DNA from 3 places in the Brevibacillus soli genome. Region 3 is predicted to be linked to each of the others. Evidence: predicted binding sites of a transcription regulator. Region 3 holds the regulator's gene; each other region holds the start of a gene.

Region 1 (10,205 bases), on a different contig from region 3:
ACCGTTCAGGGACAAATCAACCTGCGGGATGCCAACCGGCGGACGATCTCCTATACCAGCCCGGAAGGCAAGCGCTATGCCTTGCATGAGAAACCAGCCGTCCTGCTGGTGAGACCCCGCGGATGGCACCTGGAAGAGAAGCACGTTTTACTGGATGGAAAACCTGTCTCGGGAAGCTTGTTTGACTTTGGACTTTATCTCTACCACAATGCCGAGACGTTACAAACAAACGGTACCGGTCCCTATTTCTATCTTCCGAAGCTGGAGAGCCATCTGGAAGCGCGACTGTGGAATGACGTATTCATTTTTGCCCAGGACGAACTGGGAATTCCGCAGGGAACCATCAAGGCTACGGTACTCATCGAGACGATTCTCGCCGCCTTTGAAATGGATGAAATCCTGTACGAACTTCGCGAACATAGCGCCGGGTTGAACTGCGGCCGCTGGGACTACATCTTCAGCTACATCAAGAAGCTGCGCAACCATCCCGACGTCATCCTGCCGGATCGGGCGCTGGTAACCATGACCGTCCCGTTTATGCGGGCGTACACGACCTTGGCAGTAAAAACCTGCCACAAGCGCAAGGCTCCCTGCATCGGCGGAATGGCTGCACATATTCCGGTGAAGAACGATCCGGAGAAAAACGAAGAAGCTTTGGGGAAAGTACGCGCTGACAAAGAGCGGGAAGCGTATGACGGACACGACGGCACGTGGGTGGCTCACCCGGGACTCGTACCGGTGGCGATGGAAGTGTTTAACCGACTGATGCCGGAACCGAACCAGATCTGGTATAAGCGGGAGGATGTTCACGTCATGGCTCAAGACTTGCTGGCGGTTCCGGAAGGGCCGATTACGGAAGGCGGAGTACGAACCAACATCAACGTGGGCATTCAGTACATTGAAGCGTGGATGCGGGGCTTTGGAGCCGTTCCCATTCACAACCTCATGGAAGATGCCGCGACAGCGGAGATCTCACGGGCACAGATTTGGCAGTGGATTCGTCACCGTCGAGGGGTACTCCCGGACGGCCGAAAAGTGACCGTTGAACTGGTGCGGCAATGGGTCGAGGAGGAGATGGAAAAGCTGAAATCCGCCATCGGTCCGGAAAAGTATGAGCAAGGAAAATACCAACAAGCCTGCGAGCTCTTTTTGCGGCTGGTGACTGCCGATACTTTCGAAGAGTTTTTAACGATTCCCGGTTACACCTACTTACAATAAAAAAAGGAGTGGAAGAACATGAACAGACAAGAGGCAATCGCAACATTGGAGGAAAGCTGGAAATCGGAGCGCTGGAAAGGCATCGAGCGGACATACACGGCGGAGGACGTCGTTCGACTGCGCGGCTCTGTACAGATTGAACATACGCTGGCCCGTTTGGGGGCAGAGCGGCTGTGGAATCTGCTGCATACGGAGCACCATATCAAGGCGCTGGGTGCACTCACGGGCAATCAAGCCGTTCAGCAGGTGAAAGCCGGATTGAAAGCAATCTACCTGAGCGGCTGGCAGGTGGCTGCCGATGCCAACCTGGCGGGTCAAATGTACCCGGACCAAAGCTTGTATCCGGCCAACAGCGTGCCCCACGTAGTGAAGCGCATCAACCAGGCATTGCAGCGGGCCGATCAGATTCAGCAGGCAGAGGGAACAGGTGATACGTACTGGTTTGCCCCGATCGTCGCTGATGCGGAAGCGGGATTCGGCGGTCCTCTTAACGTCCACGAGCTCATGAAAGCGATGATTGAAGCAGGTGCGGCCGGCGTTCACTTCGAAGACCAGCTGGCTTCCGAGAAGAAGTGCGGCCACATGGGAGGCAAGGTGTTGATTCCTACCCAAGCCGCTGTCAAGAATCTGATTGCCGCCCGCCTGGCTGCTGACGTAATGGGCGTTCCCACGATCATTGTGGCAAGAACGGACGCCAATGGCGCCTTCCTCATTACCAGCGACGTAGACGAGCGCGACCGGGACTTCCTCACCGGTGAGCGCACGCCGGAAGGCTTTTTCCGGATGCGAGGCGGTCTGGACGCTGCCATTGCCCGCGGTCTCAGCTATGCCCCATACGCCGATCTGATCTGGTGCGAGACGTCCGAACCCAATATCGAAGAAGCCAGAAAATTTGCGGAAGCCATCCACGCCAAGTTCCCAGGCAAGCTGCTGGCCTACAACTGCTCGCCGTCGTTCAACTGGAAGAAGAAACTGGATGAAAAGACGATCGCACGCTTCCAGGATGAGTTGGGTGAAATGGGCTACAAGTTTCAGTTTGTGACCCTGGCCGGCTTCCACGCGTTGAACTACAGCATGTTCGAATTGGCTCGCGGCTACCGCGACCGCGGAATGGCGGCCTATTCCGATCTGCAGCAGGCGGAGTTTGGAGTCGAGCGATACGGTTATACGGCAACCCGCCATCAACGCGAAGTAGGTACCGGCTACTTTGACGAACTGGCCCAGGTCATCGCGGGCGGCACCTCTTCCACCACTGCATTGACCGGCTCCACGGAAGAAGAGCAGTTTACCCACGAGAAGGTAGTCTAATAGACGAAAAGGGACGGGATTTCCCGTCCTTTTGGATTTGCAAAAATCGCGATTCCTCCATATAATGTTGATGAACAAATGTCCTCGTAGCTCAGCAGGATAGAGCAGCAGTTTCCTAAACTGCGTGTCGGAGGTTCGAGTCCTCTCGGGGACGCCATATATCAATCAGTAATGGCGCGGGTTTTCAGTCGCATGACTGCCCGCGCCTTTTTGTTGACGCCGGAAGTACTTACCCGTGTGCTCGTCTGGCATTTGTTCGGCTTGCGTAACGCAGTTCGTCCATCTTGCCTTGGTAGATGCGCCGCTTGATCTGGTCGAGTCGACGAGCGGCAAGTTCATGGGTCACTTTGAATTCGTCAGCCAGGAGGCAGATGAAGTCTCCTTCCTGACAGGGCATCTTCAGCGTGCTGACCATATAAAATGGAATGGCTGCATACATCAAAAAATGAGACGCCTGAGCCTCCTGCAATTCGCGGAAGGGTTTTTCCATCATCGTTTGCTTGCCTGCGTGCCCGCGCAAAATATGGCCCAACTCGTGATAAAAGTGTTCTCTCTGTTTCTTCTTGGATAACGTTGAGTTTAGCGTGATGCTTCGGTAAAGTCCCGCTTCATATCTCATGGAAGGGCTCGGAAGGTAAAAGAGTTCAATACCAAGTGAGTCTGCAATAATATCTTCATTCAATTCATGAGGGTGTGAAAAGCCTAATCCGATATAAAACCTTGTCAGCCATTTTTCCAATTCAGTGGACTTGTAGTATGGGAGCATGGCACACCTCACAAGAAGGGAATATACGTTCGGCTTGAACGTCTAGAGAATGCCCGGATGATAAGGAGTTGAGGCCCCCTACTTCTTCCGGGCATTTACTTGCTTAGCTCGCCAACGAAGGAACTCTATGTGCTTTTTTACTTCCTCGATTTCCTCTTCGGAAAGTCCTTCGAGATCGAAAAAGGAGATATGCTCGTCGTGCGGGTCACGCTCTGACTTTTTTTTTGACGGAGCGGGATCATCGGTCTTACCCAGCAGGAAATCGGTTGAGACTTCGAAGATATCGGCTGCTTTTGAGATCAAGGAATCGTCCACGCTTTTTTTTTCTCCTGATTCTACGCGGGAGAGGACGGTATTATGTATGCCAAGTTTTTCGGCCAATTGGATTTGGGTCCACTCCCTTTTTTCCCGAAGTACCCGAATCCGTTGTCCGACGATCGACATTCCCTCACCAACTTTCCATTTTTGCAATTCTTATTCTAGCAGTTTTCCATAACGGAAAAAACATGTTTGTTAAAATGTCAAATAATGTATTGACCTTGCTGTTTTAGAAAAGTAATATGGAACTATAACGCTTTGCAGTTTTGGCAAAGAAGGGAGGGGAAAGCGTTGGACAAGCTGAACCTCGAATTTATTTGTAAAAGACGAATGGAACTTGGCCTTACCTTGCAGGAGATGGCGGAAGGTCTTGGGTTTAAGAATGCTTCCACTTACTTGAAATACGAAAAAGGGGACTATTCTTTCAAGGCGAACCATATCCCTGTTTTAGCCCGAAAATTGAGGTGTACGTTGGATCTCCTCTTTTTGAACAATTATTTGCTAAAACAGAAAATGAGCGGAGAGGAATCAGCGGGAAGGAGTCGGATGAAATCTCAGGAAGCAAATAAACGGCAGTTGGAGATTTGGAGGAAAACTCTCAACTACGAAATAGAGATGATGGAACCGAGAAGTGCAATGGCGTGTGAGGGATTTGTTAACCGATTGGACCATTTTGAAAAGCAAATAGAAGATAGGGAGCGACTTAATAAAAAGTGAGCCTCGTCCCGACGGGAGGAGGCTCTTGCATTGTTATCGTAACACAGATGCAGCCATTCGCACGTAGGTGTGTCGTTTGCCGCGAATCACGATGGAATAGTGCATAATGTTTTCAGGGATGGCAATGCCCGAATAGCCGGCGTCGCCAATGTGGTAGAGATCGGCTCCTGCCATTTTGCTGTACAGGGCGATTTGACGGATGGTGTCTTCGTCGGAACCCTCTTGGGAAGTGCCGGTGGCCAGGATGGAGAGAGCCCCCTGCTTTCGCACCAGGTCGACCATTTGCTTGGCGCTGTCGAGCGTAATGCCGGGTACGGTTCCCGGAGAGGGAAGCAGGATCACATCTGCACCAGCCTCGACAAAGCCCAATAGGGCCTGTTCCCCGACAATGCCTGATCCGGCTTCGTCGGCAACGCCTGCCCCGTGCATTTTACCGGCGATGATGAGCACTTCCTCACCCATAACGGCCCGGGCCTGTTGAATGGCGTGGCGGATTTCTGCATTGGTTACCCCGGTTTTGGGATTGCCCGTGATGCAAACAAAGTCAAAGCCTAGTTTTTTCGCTTCGGCAAATGTCTCTTCGGAAGCGATGCGTCCTTTGGGCAGTTCCACCAGTTTCTCTGCTTGCCTGGCATGGGGATCGACCGGCTCGAGATTTAACCCGATAGGCCTGCCTGTGTAAGCTTTCAGCGTGCCGATCACGGTTTGCGGATCGTCTGCCTGCAGACCTTGTACCGCAGGGTGGAACACGTCAAAGAAATTCAACAGAATCAGATCGGCGCCAAAAGCGGCTGCGATCTCCGCGTTGGTCACGCTGGGATAGAGAGGTGTGACGGCACAGATCACTTCGGCCACGAACACCCGGCCTTCCGACGCTTTGATCGACTGTTTCAGCTGTTTCCCGGTCATGCCGCGGAAATCGGATGCCGTGCAATCCAACAATCGTTTCATAGTTTTTTGATCTCGTCTTTGAGCATTTCCGACTGCGTGCCGAACACGATCTGAACGCTGCCTTGGCCAAGCTTCATCACGCCGGCCGCTCCCAGATCGCGCAGACCTTTTTCGTCAACCGCTTTTTCGTTCTTCAGGACGAGGCGCAGGCGGGTGATGCAAGCGTCTACGTCGACGATGTTGTCTTTGCCTCCAATCAGGGCGAGGACGCGCTGTGCCTTATCCTGCATGGAGGAACGACCGCCATCTGCGGATACCTCCGCGTCATCGTCATCGCGTCCCGGTGTCTTGATATTGTAGGCGACGATCAGGAAGCGGAACAGGAAGTAGTAGACGACCATGAACGCAAGTCCGATTGGAATCAGCAGCACCGGTTTGGTCGCCAGCGGGTAGTTGACGACATAGTCGATCAACCCGGCGGAAAATCCGAAGCCGTGCTTGATGCCCAGCATGGTCACGATAAACGCGGACACACCGGTCAGGATGGCGTGAACTACATAGAGGAAAGGCGCTACAAACATGAACGCAAACTCAATCGGTTCAGTGATGCCGGTGAGGAATGAAGTGAGCGCCGTTCCCATGAAGATAGAAGCGATCGCCGCTCGCTTTTCCGGCCTGGCGGTGTGAATGATCGCCAAAGCCGCACCCGGCAGAGCAAACATCATAATCGGGAAGAAGCCGGTCATGAACATCCCTGCAGACTTGTCGCCTGCAAAGAAGCGGTGCAGGTCTCCATGCACGACTTTGCCTGCCGCGTCCGTAAAGTCACCGATCTGGAACCAGGCGATCGCGTTGATCACGTGATGCAATCCGAACGGAATCAACAGCCGGTTAAAGGTACTGTACAGGGCGGCACCGGTGGCTCCGAGGCCAACGACCCAGTTGCCGAATGTGTGAAGCACTTCTTGAATCGGTCCCCAGACGATGCCGATCACCAGCGCAATGATCACCATGGCGATAGAGGTCGCGATCGGCACAAAACGCTTGCCGCCGAAGAAGCCCAGCCAGTCGGGCAGTTTGATGTCGTGGTACTTGTTGTAGAAATAAGCGGCGATTCCGCCGGCGAGGATCCCGCCGAGGACGCCCATGTTCAATTTGGCATCGTCCGGAATAAACGGCATGGCTGCGGGTACTTTGGCCAATACGCTTATCAGCACCTGATAGGCGATGACGGCAGCGAGAGCGGCAACCGCGTCTCCTGCCAAACCAATGGCTACACCAACTGCGAAGATGAGGGATAAGTTATCAAAAATAGCAGAACCGCCGGCCAACAGAAACGGTGCAACGTACTGGTTGAGGAACCCGCCCAGGGATTCCCCCAGTTTGAATTCCGTTTCGTAGTTGATGGCACCGAAGCGAAGCAACAACGCTGCTGCCGGAAGCGTGGCGACTGGGAGCATGAGTGCTTTCCCAATCTTTTGGAGGAACGCTAACATACAAAAACCTCCTTTTTTGAGTTTGATTTGTTTATTCAGAAAGTCCTTCCCGGGAGCGGGGCAGACTTGCCTGACCGGCGTTGGCGGAAACGCTTTCAACAAAAATCATAAATGTCCTTCCCTTAAGGCAATGGTAATGATCGGCTCCCGGCCTGCGATGACGTGAGAGTCCAGCGAGGCAATCAGCGAGGAAACCCGTTCCCCGTTGGTAATCACGACGGGAGTGACAGCAGGATAACCCGCCTTCTGAAGAATAGACAGATCGAATTCAATCAGTTTGTCGCCCGTTCTCACAACGTCCCCGACAGCGACATGGGGAGTAAAGCCTCTGCCGTTTAGCTTGACCGTGTCGATCCCGATATGGATCAGGATTTCCAGACCGGTCTCACTGGTCAGTCCGATGGCATGGCAGGTAGGAAACAAGTGGGTCACCGTACTGTCAATGGGGGCTACAACCAGGCCCTCGCTCGGTTGGATCGCGACGCCATCTCCGACAATTTTTTGGGAGAACACCGGATCGGGGACGTTTCTCAGGGCAACTGTGGTTCCTGTTACGGGGGCGTATAGGGTGATGTCCTTTTGCTCCTTTTTCCTGGAAAACAAATTTCCTAACATAACATCCTCCTTCAAAGCCTGTGTAAGAAAAAGGCATGAGCCAAGAGGCATAGAGAAACGGCTGCTTTCCCTACGACGCTTCGCTCATGCCTAGTCGAACTAGTAACACGCTGCTGGTGGTTATTTGGTTTCGTGAAGCAGACGATACAGATGCATCGCCATGTATCCCGTCTCATCCTCGGGCACGGCGACCTCAAGTCGGGCAGAGATGCAGGAGGTCAATGCTTCTGCCAGTTTGTAGGCATCCGGCATGGTGGTTTTTACGCGGTCCAGCAACGGGTTTTGTATAGATGTATGCTGATGAATCCGTTCGCATGCGAATCGCAGATGGGTAATGAGACGCATGTAGTCGATGGTGCTGCGCTCGATGGTTGTGCCTGTTTGTTCTTCAATAACGGCGACCAGTTGACGAATCATGTCGGTAAATTGTACGGCTTTGATCACCGGCAGATGGCTGACGGCAGAGTGAATATGCAGAGACAAAAACCCGATCTCGCTCTCTGGTATGTCGATGGCAAACTCCTTTTTGATGAGTTCTGCTGCCTTTTTGGCTAACGCGTACTCCTGCGGGTACAACGTCTGTATCTCAAACAGAAACGGATTGATGATTTCCATGCCGTGCTGCAGACGATATATGGCAAACTGTATGTGATCGGGAAGAGCGACGTGGACGTGCCCGTTGATCTCGGGAGTTATGTCTTTGGCAATCAAGTCGATGATCTCTTCGGAAATGCCGATCACCACATGATCCACCTGTTTCAGCATCGATTCATACTGCTTTTTGTGAGTCTCGTCTTCGAGGCGAAAACGTTTTTCAATGCGGATATCGGTTGGGGGGAGGGATGTCCCTTGCTTGTTGCCAAAGCCGATGCCTTTGCCAAACAACACGTACTCCTGCCGAGAGCCGGGCTCTTCGACGAGGACGACATTGTGATTTAACACTCGTGTGATCACATAAGGGTTTTCTTGTGCCCGCGTCACCAAACATCACCACGCTTCATGGGTAAGACTGAATAAGAAAGAGCCGAAAAAAACCTTTTTGCAAAAAGATTTTCTCAGCTCATGCCTGCGTACCAGTAACATGCTTCAAAACATATGTACTGGTATCATATAAGAATGACTTTCTGTTGTCAATATTCTGATTATTTGATGTATTTGCAAGACGAGCTTATTTTACTTTAACGGTAATGGTATACGTCTTGCCGCCATATCTGGCTTTTATGGCCGCTGTTCCCTTCGCTTTCGCCGTCAGCTTGCCGTCTTTCACTTCCACGATTCGCTTGTTGGTGGTGCTCCATTGTGCGAAAGAAGTGACGTCCTGATCTTCGCCGTTCTTGTAGGTGGCGGTGAGGGTCAGCTGAATGTTCTTCCCTTTTTCCAGGGTCACCCTGCGCTTGTCTGCTTGAAGGGAAGCGAGCGGGAAGACGCTGTTGACTTCTTTCCACATCGTATGAGCCAAGACCTCGTAGCCCTCTTCACTGGGGTGAATGTCCGCTGGATTGGGCAGATAGGTGCGGAAGTCGGCAGCAATCGCTTCAGCGGTTGGAACGAATGTCGCTCTGGCTCTGAGTGTTTTCGTTTTAATCGTGTGATTCAGCGAGTCGAGGAGAGGCATCAGTTGTTTTTGGACCGGCTCCGGAAGGTAGGGGAAGGAGTTGTAGTACCCCATCACGAATACTTCCGCGTCCGGATTCAAATCGTTGATCGCGGAAAAAATGTCGCTGAGATTATCGCCTGCCTGTTCGATCAGCTCTTCTACCTTCTCACGGTCAACGCTAACGCCATTGGGAGTAATTTTGATCTCTCGCAGAATGTCGTTTGCTCCCGCATCCAGGGTAATGATCTCTGCGTCCTCGATGCTCGCTTGTATGTGTTGGCCACCTTTTGCCACGTCTTGTTCGATGTCCCTCAGAACATCGCCCGTCGTATAACCGGGGACGGCAAACGCATTGGAATAGTCGTCCAGATACTCGATGTCATCCATGTACTCGGCCAGAAAATCCGTGTATCCCTTGCCGATCTCCCTGTAAGGAGTTTGACCGGCCGCCAGGGAGTCACCAAGCGCAAGATAGTCCACCTTCTCATCCACTTTGGCTACGGCCGTGAGCGGAACCAGCGCAAGGACAACCAACAGGGAAGCGAGGGAAAGGGAAAGTCCTTTTTTCACATGTAAAACCTCCTCGATATGTTCAATGTAAAGAAACATATTCGGAGATCGGGTAGGAATATCCTTCCAAAAATGAAAAGCGCTTCAAATAAAAGCAGGCACCGCTAGGCCGAATGCTTGACGGTGCCTTGTTGTTTACTTGGTAAACTTGTCTGCTATGGTGGAAGCGCAGAAGGAATGAGGCTTGATTTCGGCCCGAAAGTGGTTGGTTTCTGCTATGTTTAACAGAGCCTGGATAAACTTATGGGTAGGACCGTTTCTGCCGATATCAAAGTGAAGCTGAATGGGAATGTCGATATGTTGACTCTTTAAGTACTCACGCAATTCAGAAGCCAGCCCGACCGAGTAAAATGCTTCCTGGAAGATACGCTGTTGGAGAGAGGAGTACCGGCGCTCCTGAAATTTATGATAAAAAAATGAACCGCCGTGACCGAGGCGAATCAGTGAGATCACAATGGCAAAAAAAGTGCCGCGGCTCCTTAGCTGCGAATCAGCTCCCACGATAATCTCAAAAGGGCCGGTCGACGACGAAACCGCATGTTCAATGTTGGAAAATACAGCTTCTTTGTTCAGGAGTCCTCTTGTCGGACTGTGGAAGCTGTCGAACTGGATGGGCTGCTGGTTCACAGAGGTTAATCCCACTCACATCCCTCCTTTTTATTGTTAATGTATGTAATCTGCAGGAGAGTATGTGAACAGGAGGAGACAA
Region 2 (10,205 bases), on a different contig from region 3:
CTGGTGTGTAATCGGGAAAGTGAATGAACTTCTTAAAGCGGGAAGCCAGACCTGGATTGCTATCCAGCAGACGTTCCATCTCCAGAGGATATCCGGCAAGCACGACGACAAGGTTCTCCTCATGCTTTGTCATTTCCTCCACCAGGGTGTGGATGGCCTCCCGCCCGAAATCTCGCTCACCGCCGTTCGCCAATGCATATGCCTCATCGATAAACAATACACCGCCAAGCGCCTCACGGATTTTTCGTCTGGTCAAGGCAGCGGTTTGCCCGACATAGCCTGCGACAAGATCGGCACGTCCTGCCGTTACCAGATGGCCTCGCTTCAGATACCCTATTTCCCGCAACATCTGCGCGTACAGTTTGGCCACGGACGTCTTGCCTGTTCCCGGATTGCCGGTGAAAACGGCGTGAAGTTCTATGGGAACACGGTTCAAACCGCTTTCGACACGCTTTTGCTGGATGCTGACGAAGGCCGCGATTTTGTTCAACTCCGCCTTTACCTGGTCAAGTCCAATCAGCCGCTCCAGCTTGATTTGCGCAGGCAGCTCCGCATCCGATTTTTGTTCTTTCCATCCTTGCGGCAGCACGTCCTCCGGGTACAGGATGGTGAAATCATCGACGTGCAGCGGTTGCTTGCCCCCCATCACCTTTCCCTTGGCAAAGATGGCATCCAGGACGATGTTGGTTACGGTACGCGCATTGCCAAACGTCTCATCCACCCGCTCCCGATTGATGCGATCGGCAAGCGCCTGCCGCGTTTCCTTCGTCAAGGAAAAGTCGTTTCGTGCTGCCACCTGTTCGGCGATCTGGAGCAGCTCTTCCGTCGAATAGTCCGGCAGGAGGAAATGACCGGATTCCGGGAAGCGGCTGCGCAGGCCAGAATTGGTAAACAAAAACTGGCGCATTTCTTCCGGGTAACCAGCCAGGATCACTACAAACTTTCCGGCATACTCCCCGCCGGTCATGGCGGCGACCAGGGTGTCGACGGCCACCTGGCCGTAGTCGCTGCCGGATTGATCCGCACGCTTCAGGCTGTACGCCTCGTCAATAAACAAGACCCCGCCGGCGGCTCGCTTGATGACATCCATCGTTCGCTGTTCCGTCTGCCCGATGTAGGCGCCGACCAGATGCGACCGATCCACTTCCACTACATCACTGCGTTCCAAAAGACCCAGCTCGTAGTACAAGCGGGCAATCAGTCGGGCCAGTGTCGTCTTGCCCGTCCCCGGATTCCCCATCAGCACCAGATGAAGCGGCAGTTGGTCCTTAAGCTGCCAGCCCTTTTCCGTACGCAGCTTTTGGTACTGGTAAAAACGGGCCAACTGGTGTACCCGCTGCTTGATCTCAAAGAGGCCGACCAGTTCTTCCACCAACTCCAGAGCGGAAGGGACGCCCGGTGACGTTTCTGGTTCTGACTGTTCCGCAAAGTACCGAGCGAACAGCTCTTCTCGCTGTGCCTCCTGTTCCGCCAATTGTTTGACGGAGTCTTGAACCGAGACCAGCAATTCCGTCGAGTAGAACATCCCCTGCAGGGAGGCAGCGTAGGCATGGGCCCGCTCCAGGAGCTGGTGAAGCAAGTGATCTCTTTCTCCATACAGCCGCAGCAGGTGATCAATCAAAATGAGCGCTTCCTCATCCCGGGCGGACACTGCCGCCTGTTTCGCCTTGTCTGCAACCTCCTGCCACTTTTCCAGAATAGCCCGCTCTTGTTCCGCTTCCCCGATCAAAACTTCCAGCTGACGCTTGCGGGTAACCGCATTGTCCGTTTCACGGATCACTGGAAAACGGTCGCCAAACGGATGCGTGCTCAGCATGGAGAGGTACAAGCGGCAAAGGTGCCGGGCTGCCGGCAGGTAATCAGGAGCCAACAGACGGGCCCGGGACAGCCACTCTTCCGCGAGAAGAGAACCACCCGGTTTCCCCAGGCGCAGGGCAGCGAGTCGGGTGAGGACTGCCGCTTCCGCTTGATCCAGTTCAACGCCGTCTGTCGACTGACGAAACTCCTCAATCCTTCTCAGGATGGGAATCAGTTCGCCCTCCGACAGCTTAGTCACGTCGGTATTCCCGATCAGATGAAGTTGTTCCGCTTCCTTTTGCAGCTGCATGCGTGGTGTTCCTCCGTTCCAATTTGCTACTCACCTGTTGTACCACGTTTTTGCGAAAAAGAAAAGAATTCGCAGCTGGCCAAAGCAAATGCAGCCTGCTTCAACAGAAGCAAGGCTGCATATTTTTTGATCCCATTACAGTTTTACGTTTCCCATCTCCATGTCCGCTTGAAAATGGGCCAATGCTGCTGGAAATACATCTGATTCCGAGTCGGCAGCAATCTTGAACATCGTCACCAGCTTGTCGCCGCTTCGGACCTGAACGTTGTACTGCGAGTCACCATCATACGTCGTCGCAAAATGGTATTCCCGTCCGTTTACCGTCAATTTGCGTTCCAAAGTGGACCACCTCCCGCCATAGTGTTGCCGGTTTTGGCGAATTCCACTCCAAACCTTGTCGCATTGCATCGACCATCGGCGAAACCTGCGCTTGCCTAGGGAATAAGCGATGTCGTTTGCCTACACGGGCGAAAACGCCTGGTAATCAGTAGGCTGCCGTACCGTTTCCCCATTCGGCAGGCGAACAATCAATACGTCCGCTTCTCCTCCTTCTTCCCATTCAAAAGCGAAGCGTTTCGCAGCGTGAGGCTCGCTTTCGCTCAGGGTGTCCGCGATCGCACGCAGCGTGTCAGCCACAAGCGGCACAGGAACGCGTGTCTGCTGCAGATCGGGAATCAAAAGCAGCTTCGGCGCATCCTCAAAATAAAGAACCGTATCGAGTAACAGCGAAACCTGCTGCCAGTTCAAATCGGATTCAAATCGTTCAAACGGCTTTGCCATCTCTCTCATTCCTTTTTCTCCGTCGGTTCGTCAAACAAACTGAACTGGGTAGTCGGAACTTCATCATGGGGGGAGACTGGCGCCTGTGTACCAGGCTCTTTGATTACCGGGCTTTCCGCTTCCGACGGCAGTACGGCTTCGAACGCGACCGCTTTCAGGCCGCCTTCTACGACGACACGCCCGATTCCTCCCTGTTCGTTCACGGATACTTGCTCCGTCTCTACCCGAATCCATTCATCCCGGCGGGTTAGGGCATACAGGTTGTCCTCGACGGTAATGGCCATGATCTTATGCGGATTGGTTTTCCGTTTGCGGATGAGCAGCACGCCCTTGCCAGCTCGGCCCTGCAGCGGAATGTCCTTCAGGGACGTTCGCTTTACGACGCCTTCTTCGGTCAGCAGGCTGAAAACACGGGAGTCCTCCACATCGACTGCGGCCAATGCAACGATGGAATCAGATGAAGACAGGTTCATCGCTTTTACGCCGCTGGAAGCCCGGCCGGTTGGAGACACTTCACTGCGCAGGAAGCGAATGCCCATCCCTTCTTTCGAGGCGGCGAAAAACGCGCCTTCTTCGTTGGCAAGCAAAACGGCAACGAATTCGTCGTCCTCGCCTTTCAGCTTCGCTGCCACCAGCGCTCCGGAACGGTTGGTCTCATACTCGGAGAGCGGCGTCTTCTTGATCAGTCCTAAACGGGAGACGTGACAGACGTACAGCGGCAGTTTGAAGTTCTCTACGATGTGGAAGCCGACGATTTGCTGCTGCTTCTCCAACGGGATGATGTTGACCAGTGCCGAGCCGATATCCTTCCACTTCTCATCCGGTATGTCGTTCACCAGCGTTGCGAAATATTTTCCGTCCTGCGTGAAGAAGAGCGCCGTATGGGACGTGTTCGTCTCGTAGAAGTACCGGACCCTGTCTCCTTCCTTGACGCCGCATGTGTCGATGGTTCCGCCCATCGATTTGAAGGAACGCGGGCTGGTCCGCTTGATGTAGCCCTCGTTGGTGAGCGTCACGATGCAGTCTTCCGCATTGATCTGCATGGCGATATCCACTTTGATCTCCTCGATCTCCCCCTGAATTTCCGTGAGGCGAGGGTTGCTGTACTGTTTCTTGATTTCCGTCAATTCCCCGGTAATCACCTGGATCAGCTTTTTCTCGCTGCCCAGAATGGCTTCCAGCTCGACGATTTCTTTCGCCAGCGTATTCAATTCTTTCTCCAGCTTGACGATGTCCAAACGGGTAAGGGAAGCCAGCTGGATGCTGAGGATGGCGTCCGCCTGCACATCCGTGAATCCGAACTTCTCCATGATGTTTTTCTTGGCGTCTGCCCGGTCCTCCGAGTCCATGATCGTGTCGACGATCTCCCGCAGAATGGATTTGGCGCGGATCAATCCCTGAACGATGTGCTCCCGGTTCCGCTTTTTTTCCAGATCGTACTGGGAACGGCGGGTCACCACTTCCTTTTGGTGGGCAATGTACGCATCCAGCAACTCTTTCAAGCCCATCTGGCGGATGGTGCCCTCATGGATCGCATTCATGTTGTAGTTGTAGTAGATCTGCAGGTCGGTGTTTTTGTACAGGTAATTGAGAATGGCATGTTCGTCGGCGTCCTTGCGGATATCGACGACGATCCGCACCTTTTTCTGCTCCGCTTCTTTCCGCCCGGTTTCGTCGCGGACTGCCAGTGCGCCCTCGATCTTCCTCTCCATCACCAGTTCGTCAATCTGCGCGACCAGCTTGGACTTGACCACGTCGTAGGGAATTTCCGATATGACGATCTTTTTCACTTTGCTGCCCTTCGGCTCCTCGATAAAGGTGCGGCCGCGGATGATAAACTGGCCGCGTCCCGTTTCGAACGCCTTACGAATGCCGGAGATCCCTTGAACAATACCGCCCGTTGGAAAATCGGGTCCTTTCACATGCTGCATCAACTCATCCAGCGTGATGTCAGGATTTTTCATCTGAGCGATCGTGGCGTCGATCACTTCCCCCAGGTTATGGGTGGGAATGTCGGTGGCAAAACCGACCGCAATACCGGAAGCGCCGTTGACCAGCAGATTGGGAAAACGCGACGGCAGCACGGCAGGCTGCATCGCAGAGTTGTCATAGTTGGGAATAAAGGTGACCGTGTCTTTTTCAATATCGCGCAGCATCTCGTTCGCCAGCGCGGACAAGCGGGACTCGGTGTAACGCATCGCCGCCGGCGGGTCGGCGTCCAGGCTTCCGAAGTTGCCGTGCCCCTGAATCAGCACCTGGCGCATCTTCCACCACTGCGCCATGCGGACCATCGTCTCGTAGATGGCGCTGTCTCCGTGAGGGTGGTACGTACCCATCACATATCCCACGGTTTTTGCCGATTTTCTGTACGGCTTGTCATTGGTGTTGCCTTCCTGGTACATCGCGTACAAAATGCGGCGCTGTACCGGTTTCAAGCCGTCGCGGGCGTCAGGAATGGCGCGGGACAGGATCACCAGGTTGGCGTAGTCGCCAAAGCGTTTCCCCATGATTTCCGCAAAGCTTTGTTCAATCACTTTGTTCGACAGCATGGTTATTCATCCTCTCCCACTTCAAAGGTGACATGGCTTTCGATCCACTCCCGGCGAGGCGGAACCTTGTCCCCCATCAGCACCGTGACGAGCTTCTCGCAATGGGCGAGGTCTTCCAATTGCACTTTGATCAGCTTGCGCGTCTCGGGATTCATCGTCGTCTCCCACAGCTGGTCGGGGTTCATTTCGCCCAGACCTTTGTAGCGCTGGACTTCGGCTCCGCGGCCAAGACGCTTGAGCGCCTGTTCCAGCTCGTAGTCGTTCCAGCAGTAGACAACCTCTGCCAGTTTCCCCCTGCTCTCCTTGCGTGCCTGATACAGCGGCGGCTGGGCGATGTACAGCTTGCCGGCCGAGATCAGCTGCTGCATGTATCGGAAGAAAAACGTCAAGAGCAGCGCCTGAATGTGAGAGCCGTCCACATCTGCGTCGGACATGATGATGATCTTGTCAAAGGCGCAGTTTTCGATGGAGAAATCTTCGCCGATTTCTGTCTCCAGCACTTCCAGGATCGTTCGGAACTCCTCGTTGGCCAGAATGTCGGAAAGCTTTGCCTTTTCGGTGTTGAGCGGTTTTCCCTTCAACCCGAATATCGCCTGAAACTCGGAGTTGCGCGCCTGCTTCGCGGATCCGCCTGCCGAGTCTCCCTCTACAAGGAACAGTTCGTTTCGCTTGGGATCCTTGTACTGGGGCGGAGCAAATTTATCCGAAATGGATTTGCGTTTTTTTGCCCCTTTGCCCTTCTTGTCACCGCGCAGCGCTTCCCGTTGCTTACGCAGTTCTTCGCGAATCTCCGCAGAGCGGACTGCTTTCTCGATCAACAGCTTGCCGATCTCGGGATTTTCTTCGAGGAAAAAGCCCAGTTTCTCCGAGACGATCTGCTCGACAATGGTACGCGCCTCTTCGTTGCCCAGCTTGTCCTTTGTCTGGGACTCAAACTGGACATCGGCCATCTGCAAGGAGAGGACGCCAAGGAAGCCCTCCCGCAGATCATTTCCGGTCAAATTGGGATCTTTTTCCTTAAGAAACCCTTTTTTCCGGGCAAACTCGTTAAAAATCCGCGTCGTGCCATTGCGGAATCCGGTTACATGGGTGCCCCCGTCCGTCGTCGGGATGGAGTTTACATAGGAGGCCAGCGTCTCCGTATAGCCGTCGTTGTACTGGAACGCCAACTCCACGTAGATGTTGTCCTTCTCGCCGTCAAAGTAGACGACCGGATGGAGCGTCTGTTTTCCTTCGTTCAGGTACTCCACGTATGATTTCAATCCGTCTTCGTAATAGAACTCTTCCCGCTTCTTTTCCGTTCCCCGCTCGTCGATCAGAACCATGCGCAGTTTTTTCAGGAGGAAAGCCGTTTCGCGGAAACGGTCGCGAATCAATTCATAATCGAAGCGTGCGCTGCCGAACACAGCTTCGTCCGGCAAAAAACGAACGGTGGTTCCGGTGCGTTTGGTTGTGCCGACGACGACCAGATCCGTTACCGGCTTGCCGACGTGCTCGTTCCCCTGCGCGTCGATGATGTATTCAAAACGCTGCGTATGTATTTTGCCTTCGCGATGAATCTCCACTTCCAGCCATTTGGACAAGGCAACAACCACGCTGGAGCCTACGCCGTGAAGACCGCCGCTTTTTTTGTACCCGCCGCCGCCAAACTTTCCTCCGGCGTGCAGGGTGGTAAAGATCACTTCCGGTACGGGACGGCCTGTTTTGTGCATGCCAGTGGGGATTCCCCGTCCGTGGTCTTCTACGCTGACACTGTCATCCTTGTGCAGCGTCACAATGATTTTATCGTTAAAACCGGCCAGCGCTTCATCCTTCGCATTGTCGACGATCTCCCACAAGAGATGATGAAGCCCGCGGCTGCCGGTGGAGCCTATGTACATGCCCGGCCGCTTGCGAACGGCAATCAAGCCTTCCAGTACCTGAATATCTTCTTCGGTATAGCTGAGTGTGTCTGCTTCCTTCATTCGCTTCTCCCCTCTGTTCACAGCTTCCGTAAAAAGGCGAACACTTAATCGCTATTGTACCGTATCGGCATGGGCCACTTCAACGCTCCTGGAGAAAAAAGGCGGGTGCCCTGCCAGCGCAGCGTTAGCCGGTGCCGTGTGGAAAAAAAGAGCCGTTCGCAATGAACGGCCCCTTTTGGTTATGCCATCAGCTTTTCCATTTCCTCGTCGTCAATTTCAAAGTTGGCGTATACGTTTTGCACATCGTCGTTTTCTTCGAATGCTTCCATCATCTTCAGCATTTTGGCTGCGTCGTCTCCGGAGATTTTCACCGTATTTTGCGGAATCCACTGGACGGATGCATTTTCGAACGTGTATCCCTCGGCTTCCAGTCTGCTCTTTACCTGATCCAGTTCGTGCGGATGGGTATGCACTTCGAAGCTGTCGTCGTTGATGATGACGTCCTCTGCGCCTGCTTCCAGCGCCTGCATCAGGATGGTGTCCTCGTCCACGGAAAACTTCTCGCGGTCGATTACGATGACGCCTTTTTTGTCAAACATAAAGCTCACGGAGCCGGTTTCGCCCAAGTTTCCTCCGCGTTTGTTAAAAATCGCCCGCACGTCTGCTGCGGTCCGATTCCGGTTATCAGACAGGCATTCCACGATGACGGCAACGCCTCCCGGACCGTAACCTTCGTAGCGAATTTCCTCGTAGTCGTCGGCGTTTCCCGTATCGGTTGCCTTTTTGATGGCGCGTTCGATATTGTCCAAAGGCATGTTGATGGCCCGAGCGTTCGCAATGATCGCCTTCAGCTTCAGGTTGGCGTTTGGATCGGGGCCGCCTTTTTTCGCTTCCACATAAATTTGTCGGGCAAACTTGACGTATTGGTTGTTGCGCTTTTGGTCAGCGGCACCCTTTTTGTTGGCAAACAACTTAAACTTTGGCATGACAAAAACTCTCCTCGTCCTTCAGGAATTCACCTTCCCTAGTGTAGCACTAGTCGCGAAGGAACGTCAAAGATATTCGGGTATTCCGCCACCGAGAGTGGACACACTATGGGAGAGACACCACACACCGTTAGGGGGAATTTCACGTGATCAGCGCAACGAAGCCATTCGTCAAATTCCATAGATACGATCAGGAACTTGTTTCCGACATTCAGGCACTCAACTCCTCTGGTTACCACAAGGACGACATCTGGGTGATCAAGTGGAACCCCGACAAGAACCACTCCAATCAGCGGAACAACTTCTACAAATACAGCACCCACTTCGAGAGCGCCGTCGGCGATATCGACAGCAAGGCCCACTTTTTCGACAACGGCGGCGAAGAGATTCGCACCCGCCTGGAAAAGTTGGGACTAACCAAGGATGAAGCGTCCGCACTCTTTCGCGAGCTGCAGGAGAGTGACTACACCTGCCTCCTCGTCGTACGTGACCTGAAGGATAACATCATAAAAATGAACGACTGAAACAGTCAACAGCCGGGGCCTCCCCGGTCTTTTTCTTCACGTTTTTTTGGAGAAAACACTGCACCCTCCGAACAGAAAAAAACCACTGCTTGCCTGCAGTGGCTTTGGTTTTACTTCTCTTCCGCATCAACCAGCTCGATATCTTCCAGCACTTCGTTCAGTTTGGCGTAAACTTCATCCTGATCGTTTTCTTCGAGCGGAACCAGCTCTCCTCCCTCCAATTGGAAAACGAAAATGTCCACTTCTTCTTCCAGATCCTCTTCGGTATCCGTTTCTTCATCAATCGCGTTGGTCAATGCAACGTAATTCTTTTGGTTGTTTTCAAACAGCGCGATTACTTCGAAGTCGCCCAGCGGTTCTCCGTTTTCATCGTCGAGTGTAATAATGTCGCCAAGTTCCAAGTCCTTGTTGTCTTCTTCATGGTTCATTGCGTTCACGTCCTTTACGGGTATATGGCTTCCATACCATCTTACTTGGTTTTACCAAAAGAAGCAAAAAGATTTCATGGCATTATTGGGTCAAGACCTTCATGGGTTACAGGCAGGCAATCGTATTTCGAAGGTGGTCCCCTTCCGTTCCCTGCTGATCACGTTTATGGTTCCGCCATGGTTTTCAATGATTTTGTAGCTGACCATCAGACCAAGCCCCGTGCCTTTTTCTTTCGTGGTGTAAAAGGGTTCACCCAATTTGGGAATTCGTTCTTCCGCAATCCCGCAGCCCTGGTCGACGAAGCGAATCAACAGGTTCTTTTGCTGTTCCCATCGTACTTCGACCCGCACTTCTCCTCCGCCCGACATCGCCTCGACAGCGTTTTTCAACAGGTTAAGAAACACCTGCTTCAGCTGATTCTCCTCGCATTTGACCAAGGGAAGCTCCTTTTCATAGACGGCGGCGATTTGCACATTATGCATGATGGCATGCGTCTCAGCGAGGGCGATGATGTGTTCCAACAAGGGGCGCACGTCCCGCTCCTTGTAGACAACGTTTTGCGGTTTGGCCAACACCAGGAATTCGCTGATGATATATTCGATCCGGTTCAATTCGGACAGCATGATCGAAAGGTAGTCCTGCTTGTCCTGTACATGGGATTGCAACAGCTGAACAAATCCTTTCAGTGACGTAAGCGGGTTGCGAATTTCGTGAGCCACCCCGGCAGCCAGTTGGCCGACGACGGACAACAGCTCTGACTTTCGCACCATTTCCTCTGCCTGTCTGCGCTCGGTATTGTCCAGAAGCATTCCGATTACGGCTCTCTTCCCTTTGTAAAGTGTGGTTTTTTGTATGACTTCCAAGGAAATCACATTGCCGTTCTTATGAAGGCCGCGAAACTTGTAGACCACACTGGAGCGGTCTCC
Region 3 (10,205 bases):
CCACGAATCTCATCGGGCAAGAAAATGAAGGCTTTACCTACATCATGAAAAACTTTCAATGGGAACGAATTGTTTTAGGACTGCTTGCGATCGTCACTTCAGAATTGGCACTCCAAGCGGCAATGGAATACAGCAAAAAACGAAAACAATTCGGGGGGCCCATTGCCCATTTCCAGGTCTTGCGGCATATGATGGTGGACATGGCTGTAGATATTGAAAAAGCGAAAGCCATTGCCTACCACGCCATCGACCTGTACCGGCAAGGAATGGACGTGACAACGGAAGCCACCATGGCCAAAACATTCGCAACGGAAATGGCCGCGCGCGTAACCGATAAAGCTGTCCAGATCCACGGGGGAAGCGGGTACATGATGGAAATGCCCGTACAGCGTTATTGGCGTGATGCAAGATTACTGACGATAGGAGGCGGAACCACGCAAATCATGAATGAGATCCTGGTAAAAAGGCTGGGCATTTTGTAAGAGGAGGGCGTTTATGTCGAGTTTATTGGATGCGCTGCAGGAGTCTGTTCACACGTGCCCCGACAAGCCTTTTTTATATGACAAACAAGGAGTCATCTCCTTTCGGGAGTTGGATGAACAGTCTGATCGGCTGGCAACCGCTTTTTTACAGATTGGCATTCAACGAGGAGACAAAATCGGGATTTGTGCTTTGAATCAACCAGAATGGCTGATGACATTCTTTGCCGCCGCCAAAATCGGTGCCGTGGTCGTTACCCTGAACCCGCGATACCGGGCCGCCGAATTCGATTACATGCTCAATCAATCCGAATGCAAAGCGCTCGTCTGTCTCGATACCTTGCAGGATTTTGATTACGCCTCCTTTTTCGGACAATTTCGTACTCATGTACCGAAGTTGACGCACTACATCTTCATCGGGAACGGATTCGAAGGCAGCTATTCCTTTGCCCAACTGGCAGAGAAAGAGACCGACAGGGAGCAGCTTTTACAGGCGCGTCAGCAAGTGCAGGATGACGATACGCTGATTATGATTTACACGTCAGGAACCACGGGAAAGCCGAAAGGAAGCATGATTACCCACCGCAGTATGACCAGCTCGGCTCGTGCCGAAGCGCAGCATTTAAGGTTTGGAGCAGAAGACAACATCATCTGCAGTCTACCGCTTAGCCATGTCGGCGGGATCACCTGTACGATTCTTTCCGCATTGGTCAGCCAGGCAAGCGTGACGTTGATTCCCAGTTTTCGCCCGGATTGGGTGCTTGAGGCCATTCATCAAGGGAAGCCGACAATCATGGCTGGGGTCCCCACCATGTACGTCATGCTGCTGGGCTACAAGGACATTGACCGCTGCAATTTTTCCCCGATTCGCTATTGTATTGTCGGAGGATCCAACGTGGACCCGGATCTGCTGCAACGCATTCGAATGAAAATGCCGCAGGCCCGGATCATTAACTTGTATGGGCTGAGCGAAACGTCTGGTGCCTGTGTGTTATCTCCTCTGCATGATGAATGGGAGGAGGCGGCAAAGAGTTTAGGGGTCGCGATCGGTGATTATCAAATCAAGGTGGTAGACGAACACAAGCAAGAAGTGCCCAGGGGTGCAGTGGGAGAACTGACCATTCAGGGGGAGTGTGTAGCAAAAGGTTATTACGACATGCCGGAAGAGACGGAAGAAGCGTTTGGTCCGGAGGGGTGGTTGTACACGGGGGATCTGGCATCCATCGATGAGAACAGCCTGATTCATTTCAAAGGCAGGAAAAAAGAGATGTACATTCAGGGAGGATACAACGTGTATCCGATCGAGATCGAAAACGTCCTGGCCTCTCATCCAAAGGTTGCCATCGCTGCCGGAATAGGCGTTCCCCATGAGGTGTACGGAGAAGTAGGGCATTATTACATCGTGCCCGTACCGGATCAAGAGCCTGCCAGCGAAGAATTGATGACGTTCTGTCGAGCTTGTCTGGCCGACTATAAAGTGCCCTTTTCCTTTGAATTTGTCAATCAGCTGCCGTTAACCCCGGCAGGGAAAGTGCAAAAAGTGACGTTGAAACAACAATACGCACAGAAAAGGAGTATGCAGCGATGATGAATATCTCTGTGATCAATCGGGTAGCCATTGGGGATGCATTGCGCCGCAGCGCTCGCAAATATCCCGACAAGACGGCGATTGTGGATGGAATGAACCGAATCACGTTTGCCGAGTTGGACAGACAATGCAATCAGTTTGCTCATTATTTGCTCGCGCAAGGATTGAAAAAAGGAGACACCGTGGCTACCATCTGCGGAAATTCCCTTCCTTTCGTGATTGTGATGTACGGGATTGCCAAGGCAGGGTTAACGTGGGTTCCGCTCAATCCGGGATTATCGTTGGAGGAAAAGCTCTACATCTTGCACCACAGCGAAGCAAAATTGCTTGTTGCGGATGAGCCGTTCCTGCAAGCAGCTCGCGAAGACCTGCTGAGAGTGTCTCCCGCGTTCATCATGATTCCTGCTGAGGATGCGCCGTTTTATCAGATTTATTCTGAATATTCTGCCGACGATCCTGAAGTAGAGATTACAGACCGTGAAGTCGCGCAAATCATGTACACGAGCGGAACGACAGGAATGCCAAAAGGCGTCATGATCAGCCACCTTTCCGTTGCGTTTTCAGCACTCAGCAACATCATCGAGCTGGACATAAAGCCTCATTGTGTCCAAACCGTTCTGATGCCGTTGTTTCATTGCGCACAGCATACGTTTTTGCAAACCTTTGTCACGATCGGCGGCACCAGTATCATCTTGAAACGTTTTGAACCGGAATCCCTGATGAGATCCATTCAGGAAGAAAAAATCACAAACATGTTCGCCTTGCCGATGATGTATCGAATGATTCTGGCGCACCCCAACCGGTCCTCTTATGATCTCAGTTCGCTGCAATCATGCTTGTACGCGATGGCGCCGATGGATCAGATTACATTGGAAACGGCGATTCACGAATTGAAAGCAGATTTCTCGCTCGGAACGGGGCAAACCGAAATCTATCCGGCCACGATGATTTTTAAACCGGAAGATCAACTGCGGAAATTCGGATCGTACTGGGGAACTTCAACGATAATGAACGACACGGCGGTGATGGATGAAAAGGGGAACCTGCTTCCACCCGGACAAATCGGGGAAATTGTGCACCGAGGGCCCAACGTCATGAACGGCTACCTGAAAAACGAAGAAGCGACCGAGATGAGCAGAGCGTACGGTTGGCATCATACCGGTGACTTGGGGTATTTCGATGAAGACGGTCTCATGGTATTTGTCGATCGCAAGAAGGACATGATTAAGACCGGCGGTGAAAATGTAGCGTCCATCCGGGTTGAACAAGTCATGTACCTGCATAAAAAGGTGGCAAGTGCTGCCGTTGTCGGTCTGCCTCATGAACATTGGAACGAAGCCGTAACCGCCTTTGTGATACCTGTTCCCGGTGAATCGCTTACGCAAGAAGAACTGCTCGAGCATTGCAAGCAGCACCTGGCCGGTTTCCAGATTCCCAAACGGGTAAAAATTGTGGAAAAGCTGCCGATGACGACCACAGGAAAAATTCAAAAATCGATCCTTCGTGAACAGTATAAACACCTGTATCAAATCTCCGATGATCAATAAAGCGGAACGGGGTGAAACGTATGGTAAAAGGGATCGGTTCCTGGCTGCCTAAGCAATGTGAACGGTTTGGGGACAAAACAGCGCTTGTCTATCGAGAGAAGCGATTCACCTATGCTCAATTCAATGAGAGAGTGAATCGGTTGGCTGATTGTTTCCTTGCACAGGGTGTTCAAAAAGGGACGCGCGTTGGTGCCATTTTATTTAATACAAATGAGATGATCGAGGTTTTATTCGCTTGCGCCAAGATCGGTGCCATTTGTGTGCCGATCAACTATCGGCTGAGCGTTGATGAGATAGAGTATATTGCAAACGATGCAGGAGTGGACTGGCTGTTCTATGATGAACGAATGCAAGCGGCAGTGACAGAGTTAACCAAACGAAAGACTGCCATTCAAACGTGGGTACACGTGGGTGCTGCCGTTCCATTTGGCCAATTGGAATACGAAGGGTTGTTGCGTGAAGGGAACAATCAGGAGCCGTATGTTTCGGTTCACATCGATGATGTGCACATGATGATGTACACCTCCGGTACCACAGGCAAACCCAAAGGTGTGATGCTGTCACACGGCAATACCTTGTGGAACGCCATTAATGCCGTTCATGCAATGTCATTGCAGGATGATGACAGTACGCTTACCGTAGCGCCTCTTTTTCATATCGGCGGAATGAATGTATTTACCACCACGCTGCTCTATAAAGGCGGGAAGGTCGTTCTCCACGACAAATTTGATCCGGTACTCACCTTGGAGACGATCGGAAAAGAAAAAATCACAACCCTGTTCATGGTGCCAGCCATGTGGTTGGCGATCATGCATCTCCCCAACTTCGACCACTACGACCTTGGCTCGCTCCGGCTGAACGTATCTGGAGGTGCGCCCTGCCCGCTTACTGTAATCGAATTTTTCCAGAAACGGAACATCCCTTTTTATGAAGGGTTCGGCTTAACGGAAACGGCACCGTTCGTAGCCTTGCTCGATCCGGCGAACAGTTTGCGGAAAAACGGCTCCATCGGAAAGACGCCGATTCATACCGATGCGCGTGTGGTAAACGAAGCGGGGATCGATGTGCAAGCAAATGAAATTGGAGAGTTAATTGTTCGCGGGCCGAATGTCATGAAGGGGTATTGGAATTTGCCGGAAGCGACTCAGAACGTGATGAAAGAGGGCTGGTTTTATACGGGGGATTTGGCACGTGTTGATGAAGAGGGCTTTTTCTACATCGTAGATCGGAAAAAAGACATGATTATCACAGGAGGAGAAAACGTTTATCCGACCGAGGTCGAGCAGGTGATCATGCGGTATCCAGGGGTTCGCGAGGTTGCCGTGATCGGTGTGCATGATGAATTTTGGGGAGAATCAGTCAAGGCCTTTGTGGTTTTACAAGATCATTTGCAATCGCTTACAGTGGAGGAACTCAGAAATCACTGCGAGGGAAAGCTTGCCCATTTTAAAATGCCGAAGTTTCTCGAAATCATTCCGCAATTGCCTCGCAATGCAACGGGTAAAATTCTCAAGAACGTTTTGAGAGAACAAGGAGGGAAATGAACAATGTTTACCAAATATGTAGAAGAATACGAAATGGGTGAATTGTGGAGATCACGCGGTCGGACCATAACGGAAACGGATATCATCTTATTCGCCGGTCTCAGCGGGGATTGGCACCCGCTGCACACGGATCAGGAGTTTGCCAAAGAGACGATGTTTCAACAGCGAATTGCCCATGGCACCTTGATTTTGTCCGTGGCCACCGGATTGATACAAATGGATCCGAATGTCGTGGTTGCGTTCTACGGGATTGATCACCTCCGATTTACGGCGCCAACCTTTATTGGCGACACCGTGCACGTAGAAATGGAAGTGACCGATGTTCTCTCTCGAGAGGACGGAAAAGGCGTTCTCACCGTCCGGCAACAGGTGAAAAAACAGTCAGGGGAGACTGTCATTGTCGGGACGATCCGTGTGTTGCTGAATAGCAGAAAGGAAGGGGCGCCTCTCTAATTGAACGGAGGAAAATAATGAAACAAGAACAAGCAAAAGCAACGATTGAAAAAAAACTGCGTGGAATCGTTGACTCCAATCCAAAGCTTCTGAATGCTTATTTGCTGATTCATTCGGATAAGCTTCATATTCACTGGAATATGGCTTACGGGCAAACAGACGATATGCCTGCGGATCCAGAGCAACCTTATCATACTGCAAGCATTGGAAAAACGTTTACTGCTGTGATTATTGCAATGCTAGTTGAAGAAGGAAAAGTTCGCTATAGTGATCCGATTGCGAAGTATTTACCGGAAGAGATCTTAAAAGACTTGCATATCTATAAAGGCAAAGACTATTCCAATGAAATTCGTATCGAACATGTAGTAAGCAATACATCAGGACTTCCGGATTATTATGAAGATAAACCTAAAGGGGGCAAACATTTTTTGAAGATTCTGCTTGAAGAACCTTCACGAGTTTGGACCCCGCAAGAAACCATCCAATGGTCAAAGCAATACCTTAGCCCCCGTTTTTCACCGGGAAATGGCTTGCACTATACAAATACAGGTTTTAACCTTTTAGGATTGATTATCGAAAAGATTACGTCTAGGCCTTATCATGAAGTGCTCCATGAGTACATTTTTCAGCGACTCCATATGAATCACTCCTATTTATCCCAGTATTCGGAGCCCGCAGTAAAAAGCAGTTACCCTGTAGCCAGTCTATATTCATTGGAAGGACCCATTAACGTTGAAAACTACCGCAGTTTCAGCAGTATTTATGCTGCAGGGCAAACGGTTAGCACGTCCGAAGATTTACTTGTATTTATGAAAGCATTGGTAGGAAATCAGATCATCCAACATGAATCACTTGAAACCATGCAAAAATGGACAAAAATGTGGATGGGCGTAGATTATGGTTATGGTCTCATGAGGGTCCGGATGATTCCATTTATTCAAAAATATAACGTATGGGGACATATAGGTTCGACCGGTTCCTTTCTGTTTTACAATCCTGCAATGGATGTTTATATCATTGGCACTTTCAATAAAGTAGGGTATGTAGGTCAAAGTGTTCGCTTTGCATTTCATATCCTGCGAACCTTATCGAAATGCGGGAATGAGTAGACACATGCCTGTATCGGTCAAATCAAGTACCCAACTCGGAGAGCACTGCAAATGTGCTCTCTTGGTTTGGATAGGGGGGCTGTTTTCATTTGCGGAGCGCCTTTGCCAGCCTGCCAGCGTAGAGACGTAGACACGGGGATCAAGGGGGTGTTAGTCTCCCTTCCTTGTGAAACCCAGATGTTGAGCCCCCGCCCCGTGGATCGTCTCGGAGCGGACAGATAAACCCCTTGGCGGGCTGGCAACGAAGCGAAGCAAAGAGAACGCCTTCGTTTTCCAATAAACGGAACGGGTCGATAAAAAAGGCGTGTCAGCACATGGTCTAACACGCAGTAAATTGGGGTGGAGCGAGCGATGTGGGATGATCTGCCGCATCCTATCCAGCGCACCCTCGATATAGTGTATGCAGAGGACTCGAAACTGCTTGGACAAAAAAATAAACCGTTTCTACGGAATGAAAATCGAGATTCACAAGAGCCATGGAGATACCCCTTCCATGGCTCTAAACACGCTTTTTTCGTACTGTGTCTAGTGAAGCAGACGGTACACGCCGATCACTTTGCCGAGAATGGTTACAGAATCAAGGATGATCGGTTCCATGGTTGAATTTTCCGGCTGCAGGCGGAAGTGGTTTTTTTCCTTGAAAAAACGCTTCACTGTGGCTTCGTCTTCTTCCGTCATGGCGACCACAATGTCACCGTTATTGGCGACACTCTGCTGGCGCACAATCACGTAATCGCCGTCCAGGATGCCTGCTTCGATCATACTGTCACCGGAAACGCGGAGCATGTACACCTTGTCCGAAGTGACGATATTTTCCGGCAACGGGAAATACTCTTCCACGTCCTCCACTGCGGTAATGGGCTGGCCCGCGGTAACTTTACCGACTACGGGGACACGAACGACCGACAATTCGAAATCGTCCTGGAAACGATCTTCGTCGCTCAACAACTCAATCGCACGAGGCTTGGTCGGGTCCCGGCGAATCAGGCCTTTCTTCTCCAGGCGGGCGAGATGACCATGCACGGTGGAGCTGGATGCGAGGCCGACTGCCTCGCCAATTTCCCGAACCGAGGGAGGATATCCCTTGTCTTTTACTTCTTTACGGATAAAGTCAATGATAGCTTGCTGACGATTGGACAGTTTGGACATGAGTGACACCTCATTTTTGGAATATAGGAATGTATAAAAAGGGACCGTCAAATACAGCGTCTCGGAAAGGGTTCGGGGCCCCAGCCGACACCAGCGTCAGCTTACGTCGCCTGGGTTTTCTCATCGTGTAGGAAAGTTTAAGTTTGCTACAGCGTTAATGCATCAGTATCTGAAACTTTCCGAAACGCATAAAAAGCTTCCTCTAAGGAAGAACCAGCTTCTACGATGGACTTCGACAGAAGCTTTTTTTATCGTGTAGGAAAGTTTAAGTTTGCTACAGCGTTAATGCATCAGTATCTGAAACTTTCCGAAACGCATAAAAAGCTTCCTCTAAGGAAGAACCAGCTTCTACGAATGGACTTCGACAGAAGCTTTTTATACGAAAAGTTTTCTATATTATACCATGGGATCTTGCGTTCGACAAACATAAGTTCGTTTTTTTCTCTTGACATGAACGTATGTTCGCATTATTCTAGAATCAAGAAACAGAACAAGTGTTTGTAGGGGGCTATTATGATGAATACCGTATCCGTACATAATCGTTTTGCGAAAAAGCCGGTTCGCAAAGGTCGCATAGGCATTACCAGAGGTCAGGCACTCATCTTTTTGCTGGCATTTACTCTCTTTTTTTATCTGTTGACAGAACTTGTGTTCGCATCCGAATCCCATCAGGAACCGGCGAGCAAACTGATTACGGTTCAAGCGGGAGACAGCTTGTGGAAGCTGGCGAAACGCCATCAGGATGCGGCTGGCATGAATGTGCAGGAACTGGTGGATGCCATTATGGAGTTGAACCGGTTGGACAGCGTTATGATCTATCCCGGTCAAAACATCAAAATCCCGTTGAAATAAAGAAAGAAAGTGCATCTTTGCGTATTCTTCCCAATCACATGCTCTTCCTGTTGTGTTATAATAGAGCGGCATTCTTATGTGACAGGAGGTAGCGCTTTTGGTTACGGACGCAGAAATCAAACGCATTAACGAACTGGCGAAAAAGTCGAAAGAGACCGGCCTCACGGAAGAGGAAAAACAAGAGCAGCAAAAGCTCCGTCAAAAATACATTGACTCCGTGAAGGCATCTCTGAAAGCGAACCTGGATTCCATTCGCTATGTGGAAGACCTTGAAGAAAACGGTCCGAAGCATTAATATAATTGGATATGACATGGACAAAAGACATCCTCGCTTGGCGATTGGATGTTTTTTTGTTCAGTTGAACGATAAGGAGGAAACCGTGATGAGCTGGATTGCTGTCGCACTTGGAGGAGCCGCAGGATCGCTGATGCGGTACTGGTTGGGGCTTCTGTTTAATCTGCCGGGCTGGCCGGCAGGCACTTGGCTGGCCAATGTATGGGGTTCTTTTTGCATCGGACTTTTCTTTGTCTGGGGAAAGGAAAAGGGCTGGTTTTCTCCGGAGTTATACCTGCTGCTTACGACCGGGATGCTCGGCGGATTCACTACCTTTTCAACCTTTTCTCTTGAAGTGGTGACGTTTGCTCTCGACGGGAACTTGGGGAAAGCAATCCTCTACGCGCTGGTCAGTGTCATCGTCGGGCTGTTGGGCGCAGGCGCAGGCATTTGGTTGGGACGCTGCATCACGTAATACATAGATTTGGAAGAACCAACAAGAATTTTCGTATTATGGGGCGTTTAAAAAGGAGGACAAACAGAGCCAAGGTCGGCTAAGAGCGCCCCGTCCTGGGGCCACGCCGACACTTGCACATCGAGGCGCGGAAGTCGCGAGGTCGGCTAAGAGCGCCCCGTCCTGGGGCAACGCCGACACTTGCACGTCCTGTGCTGCGCAGCGGAGCGACGACGCAACGAAGAGATGCGACGGCAATGTTTCCCGGACTTTTTAAACATCCTCTATAAAGGGGGATGCGCGTGATGATCCATCATCGGGACTATGAAATGGAACAAAAACGGTTGGATCAGACCGTTCAACAGATTGATAGGGAAATTGAGATGATAAGGCAGGACATAAGAGAGGCGACCGACGATTACGTCAAACAGGTGGTCAACTCCAAAAAAGCAAAGGACCTGCGCTATCTGGAAGAGCAGGGAAGGGACAAACCGTACTTTGGCAGGGTCGATTTTTTGAAAGACGAGACGTACGAGCTGGACAGTGTGTACATCGGCAAACGGGGCATCGTCAAGAGTGATACGTTCGATGCCATCGTAGTCGATTGGCGCGCGCCGATTGCCAGCCTTTACTACAGCGGAGAGAGCAAGGATGCGTTTTATCGCACAGGCAAAGGGATCGTCCGCGGAGAGGTGAAGCTGAAGCGCAATTTTGCCATCGAGAAGGGAAAGATTACGGGGATTTATGACGGGGCAC

Evidence for each region. The regulator LexA, encoded in region 3, represses DNA repair genes until DNA is damaged. The targets are predictions, from matches to a motif close to CGAACATATGTTCG.
Region 1: the regulator LexA is predicted to act here: its motif matches at 3,311-3,324, upstream of ACE99V_RS11395 (ImmA/IrrE family metallo-endopeptidase).
Region 2: the regulator LexA is predicted to act here: its motif matches at 7,438-7,451, upstream of ACE99V_RS09125 (DNA gyrase/topoisomerase IV subunit B).

What each region holds. Positions count from the first base shown of each region.
Region 1 is NZ_JBIYSM020000023.1:44,035-54,239, reverse strand. Features, by position in the region: gene aceB (malate synthase A) at 1-1,218, shown strand, start outside; gene aceA (isocitrate lyase) at 1,237-2,526, shown strand; tRNA gene ACE99V_RS11400 (tRNA-Arg) at 2,607-2,683, shown strand; gene ACE99V_RS11395 (ImmA/IrrE family metallo-endopeptidase) at 2,756-3,265, opposite strand; gene ACE99V_RS11390 (helix-turn-helix domain-containing protein) at 3,371-3,736, opposite strand; partial or broken gene ACE99V_RS11385 (helix-turn-helix domain-containing protein) at 3,902-4,099, shown strand; gene ACE99V_RS11380 (DUF7916 family protein) at 4,361-5,278, opposite strand; gene nagE (N-acetylglucosamine-specific PTS transporter subunit IIBC) at 5,275-6,714, opposite strand; gene ACE99V_RS11370 (PTS sugar transporter subunit IIA) at 6,820-7,329, opposite strand; gene glcT (glucose PTS transporter transcription antiterminator GlcT) at 7,450-8,310, opposite strand; gene ACE99V_RS11360 (GDSL-type esterase/lipase family protein) at 8,498-9,496, opposite strand; gene ACE99V_RS11355 (ribonuclease H-like YkuK family protein) at 9,632-10,138, opposite strand.
Region 2 is NZ_JBIYSM020000017.1:45,798-56,002, forward strand. Features, by position in the region: gene ACE99V_RS09105 (AAA family ATPase) at 1-2,107, opposite strand, end outside; gene ACE99V_RS09110 (hypothetical protein) at 2,243-2,446, opposite strand; gene ACE99V_RS09115 (hypothetical protein) at 2,567-2,896, opposite strand; gene parC (DNA topoisomerase IV subunit A) at 2,893-5,436, opposite strand; gene ACE99V_RS09125 (DNA gyrase/topoisomerase IV subunit B) at 5,439-7,400, opposite strand; gene ACE99V_RS09130 (YebC/PmpR family DNA-binding transcriptional regulator) at 7,580-8,326, opposite strand; gene ACE99V_RS09135 (YflT domain-containing protein) at 8,473-8,850, shown strand; gene ACE99V_RS09140 (hypothetical protein) at 8,961-9,278, opposite strand; gene ACE99V_RS09145 (PAS domain-containing sensor histidine kinase) at 9,378-10,205, opposite strand, start outside.
Region 3 is NZ_JBIYSM020000029.1:32,088-42,292, forward strand. Features, by position in the region: gene ACE99V_RS13125 (acyl-CoA dehydrogenase family protein) at 1-482, shown strand, start outside; gene ACE99V_RS13130 (class I adenylate-forming enzyme family protein) at 496-2,067, shown strand; gene ACE99V_RS13135 (AMP-binding protein) at 2,064-3,614, shown strand; gene ACE99V_RS13140 (class I adenylate-forming enzyme family protein) at 3,635-5,158, shown strand; gene ACE99V_RS13145 (MaoC/PaaZ C-terminal domain-containing protein) at 5,162-5,611, shown strand; gene ACE99V_RS13150 (serine hydrolase domain-containing protein) at 5,629-6,720, shown strand; gene lexA (transcriptional repressor LexA) at 7,246-7,869, opposite strand; gene yneA (cell division suppressor protein YneA) at 8,383-8,721, shown strand; gene ACE99V_RS13165 (DUF896 domain-containing protein) at 8,819-9,016, shown strand; gene crcB (fluoride efflux transporter CrcB) at 9,105-9,470, shown strand; gene ACE99V_RS13175 (HelD family protein) at 9,752-10,205, shown strand, end outside.